2 regions of the Paenibacillus sp. VTT E-133280 genome follow, and region 1 is predicted to be linked to the other one. Evidence: riboswitches for the same ligand, from Rfam matches in the RefSeq annotation. Region 1 holds a riboswitch; the other holds the start of a gene.
The links. Region 1 has a riboswitch for thiamine pyrophosphate ahead of CA600_RS29510 (ECF transporter S component). Riboswitches for the same ligand answer to the same signal wherever they lie in the genome.
Positions count from the first base shown of each region.

Region 1 (2,204 bases):
CCTCGCTATCCAACAGCGCTGTCGGTTCGTCCAGGAAAATCACTTCTGGCTCCATAGCCAGAACGGAAGCTATGGCTAATCGCTGTTTCATCCCTTGCGATAACGATTGGATTGCGATATGGATATCAGGAATATTCAAGCCGACTTGAGCGAGATAAAGGCGGATCAGACCTGCCATTTCTTCGCGGGGGACGCGCATGTTCTCGAGAACGAAAGCCATCTCCTCGTCCACATATGGCATACAGAACTGCGTATCCGGATCTTGGAATACGTATCCCCATCGCTCGGGAACAAATGTCTCTTCAGCGATCATCGGAACTTCGATCGAACCGGGAATCAAACCGCTCAACACCTGCAGCAGCGTCGACTTCCCGCATCCGCTCGGGCCGAGCAGCAGCGTCTTCTCCCCCTGGTGGAAAGAAAGGGAAATGCCCTTGAACAACAAGGAGTCCTCTCCGGCAAACTTAAGCTTTAGGTTCTTAACTCTCGCAGCTATGGAGACTCCAGGCGTCATAGTCGTGTCAATGCGTCATAGTCCGCCTTGGACGCCGGTCTCAACACTTTGGTTACGCCTGTGAGCTCAAGCGCTTTGGACAGTCCGAAGGCGAAGATACCGGCGATGACGATACTTCCGAGTCCCCTCAGTCCGATCAGCAGCGTATAGTTCCAAGCGGACAACGATTCAATGTAACCGTAGCCGAAATCCAGCACCAACGAACCCGCCGCCGCCGCGAGCGCGGCCAGCGACGTGACCCAGACGTTCGCGTTGCGATAGAGGAAAATCGCGAAGACTAACTCCGCGCCCAATCCCTGCAACGCGCCGTAATACAAGGTCGAAAGCCCCCATTCACTGCCCAATAGCGCACTAACGGAAGCCGCCGCAAGCTCAGCCAGAAGCGCCACTCCCGGCTTGCGGATGATGAGAAACGCGAACGTCCCGGCAATGAACCACATGCCGTATATCGTTTGCTCCGCATGGGTACCCAGCGGTTTGACCACGTCGTACATCGGTCCCCAGATTTTATAGATAATTCCGAATACGACCGCGATCACGATGGTTACCAGCATATCAGTCAGCTTCAATCCCCGTGACCTCGTCCCTTTGTCTTGTTGTCCTTGCCTTTGTCCTTGCTTAGCTTGTTCCATGCTTCAACAACTTCCCTTCTAGGTTCTTGGATTCGTTGCTCGCATGATGTGAGTAATTTTAAAAAGCCTACCCATTAATGGGTAGGCTTGCGCATGGCATCAAAAAAAAGGATGCTCGACAATAACGTCTCTACGCTGGCATTACCCAGATCAGATTGACGGTCAGCGGCATAAGGCCGCTATCTCAGCCTGACTTCATCAAGCACCCGTTTATTGCGATTCAACTTCCTATAACTTATATCATAAGTAAACTTTTTACAATATGATTTTCGTTCCTTGGGTATCCCTATCGCGGTATCTAAGTGTAGAACGCTCACCATTGCTCGGACATCTTAAAAGTGACGGCGAGATCATCATCACCTGAGAGTGAGTTAACTACCAAAGTAACCGGCTCATCCTGAAGCTCGTAAGAGAGCCGCTCGTTAAGCAAGTTAACGGCCAAATTCGCATACGCACCAGAGATCCCTGATCCTGTACCTTGCATAATCACCTTTCCACCCGTGACCGTAGTGCAGGTGTAATTGACAAGCAGTGCTGTGTCCGTGACAGGAATATCCGTAGTTGGTGTAGGGAAATTTTCAAATGTCCCATCCAGAGTTCCACCTGCAACGACCATATAACGCACAGGTCTCTTGGATAGAATATCTAAAGCAGCCGGTCTAATTTCAGCCGCAAGTCCTTGTGGAATAGTAAAGGCAGGACTCCTCATAAAGCTGATCGCTGCGAAGTCAGTCGATGTAACCGATACGTTATCACGTATTTCCGAGGTTATACGGCTTACTTGAAACACATCCAGATTAACAGCCGTCCAGACACCGTTCACATCCACAAGAAAAACCTGAATCTTTAATTGCTCCTGTGAATACACAAAATTAAATTGAAATAAATCCTCTACAATAGGGTAGGTCTTACTTAACGTTTCCCGATATTGCAGCTCAAATAATTCTTCAATAAAGACTGTCTGAGGACTTGCACTATTGGCTAAACCCGTTAAATAACAAGCCGCTCCAGCTGATCCATTGTTAACTACTTCGATCACAACTTGATCTATTGGACGG
Region 1 is NZ_NFUX01000118.1:8,813-11,016, forward strand. Features, by position in the region: gene CA600_RS29505 (ABC transporter ATP-binding protein) at 1-514, opposite strand, end outside; gene CA600_RS29510 (ECF transporter S component) at 511-1,146, opposite strand; TPP riboswitch at 1,255-1,366, opposite strand; gene CA600_RS29515 (hypothetical protein) at 1,460-2,204, opposite strand, start outside.

Region 2 (2,204 bases), on a different contig from region 1:
CCTTGAATTATTTTGAAACGTCAGCACCAAAGTATTTCTCAGAAATCTTTAAGTACGTGCCATCGCTCTTCATTTCAACAATTGCATCACTAACTGCTTTTACCAACTCTTCGTTGCCTTTTAAGAAAACAGCTGCGCTTTGTGAACCGTCTGGAATCTCATCTACTACTTTAATTTTTACATCAGGCTTTTGCTTTTTCAGGTCTAGATAAGACAAACCATCATTTACAGTCGCATCAATACGGCCTGAGGTCAATAGGTCCATCGCTTGATTGAAGCCATCTGTAGCTACAATTTCAGCCCCGTTCTCACGGGCGATATCAGACAGGTTACTGGTCAGAGATTGTCCGGCTTTTTTCCCCTTAAGATCTGCAAAGGTTTTGATATCCTCATTGTTTTCACTCACTATCAATACCGCTTTAGATACGATATACGGTTCGGAGAAATCATATTTCACTTTACGATCTTCATTAATGGATACTTCGTTAAAAATAACATCAAACCGCTTGGCATCCATCCCAGCAAAAATACCGTCCCACTGTGTCTCAAAAAACTCTGGTTCAACACCGAGACGCTTCGCTACTTCCTCAGCAATTTCTACATCAAAGCCGGTCAGTTTGCCCGAAGCGTCATGATAAGTAAAGGGTGCATAGGTCCCTTCTGTTCCTATACGCAATTTGCCGCTAGCTTTAACAGCTTCCAGACTGTTTTGTGCAGTGGCTGTATTTCCAGCATTCGTTCCAGCTGAAGAATTCTTAGACGTACCGGTATTCGAATTATTGCCGCAGGCCGCTACAAACACCACGGTTAACGCCAATAGAATAGTTAAACTTAGTTTTTTCATAATTAATTCCCCTCTCTTTACCCGGAATTCATCCGGTAAATTGTATACTACACTGGCCGCTGTATACCGTCAATGATTTTTTCCGATTATATACATCGGAATTGTAATATTAGGTAAATCTCTACCCTTATATTACCCATTCTTAGAATAATCCTTCACAAGATCCTCTCTTTACATCTCAGAAAGATATGGTATATTTATAAACAAATTAAATATGGACCTGTTATTTCACTAGGGGAGTCGGCCGACTGAGACGGAGCTTCAAGCTCCGGACCCTTGGAACCTGATCTGGATCATACCAGCGGAGGGAAGTGGAGCAGAATTTTCATCCCATGCATTTTAGTGTTCCTATGCAGAATGAACTTTTTGACCCATTTATTTCCCTTCGGAAATGAATGGGTCTTTATTTGTTTACAATCAATCACAAAACTTAAGCATACAAGAAGTTTATCCATCACAAAACGTTTAGGAGGTTCGATCATCACGACAATCCTATCCATTCAAGGCTTAACCTACTCTTTTCCGGAATCTGAACACCCCCCTGTATTTGCAGATCTATCCTTAGATATCAGCAGAGGAGAGTTTGTCTCGGTCATTGGGGCTAGCGGATGCGGAAAAAGCACGCTTTTCAAAACTATAGCAGGCTTGCTCGAACCCACTCACGGGCAAATAATAATTCATTCGAACCCGTCATCCTCTACTCGCTTAGGTCAGATCGCTTACATGCCTCAGCAGGATTTGCTGTTGCCTTGGAGAACCGTGCTCGACAACTGTCTTTTGCCCTGGGAGATTAAACCAACGTTTAGCAAACAACAGACGATCTCTCGCATTCAAGAAATGCTTTCACGTTTCGGTTTAGCCGATGTAGAGAGGGCATATCCCCATGAGCTGTCGGGTGGCATGAAACAGCGAGTCGCATTTCTACGAACGCTTGTAGCTGGTGGCGGGACCGGTCTTATGCTGCTAGATGAGCCGTTTGGAGCGCTCGATGCTATGACCAAACGTGAGATACACCGTTGGCTATTGGAGCTTTGGGATGAGCTGGGTCAAACAGTGATGCTCATCACCCATGATCTAGAGGAAGCGCTATTACTAAGCGATCGGATTTATTTATTGTCTGGAGGAATCCATAGCGAAATCCAGGAGATTGTCGTTGATTTACCGAGGCCAAGACATTACAAGATGAACTATGAACCCCGGTTTATAGCGTTACGGGAAGAGTTGGAGCGGAGACTGTATGCAGCCCATACCTTTTAAAAAATATGTAAACAATTACGTTCCCTTCATTCTACTGCTGTTGTTCATTCTTGTGATCTGGGAGTCAGCTGTTCGTCTTCACTTGATTCCAGCCTTTATCCTA
Region 2 is NZ_NFUX01000002.1:139,671-141,874, reverse strand. Features, by position in the region: gene CA600_RS01685 (amino acid ABC transporter substrate-binding protein) at 8-844, opposite strand; TPP riboswitch at 1,068-1,171, shown strand; gene CA600_RS01680 (ABC transporter ATP-binding protein) at 1,211-2,101, shown strand; gene CA600_RS01675 (ABC transporter permease) at 2,082-2,204, shown strand, end outside.
Region 2: linked by a shared signal. The riboswitch ahead of CA600_RS01680 (ABC transporter ATP-binding protein) and the one ahead of CA600_RS29510 (ECF transporter S component) in region 1 are both predicted to bind thiamine pyrophosphate.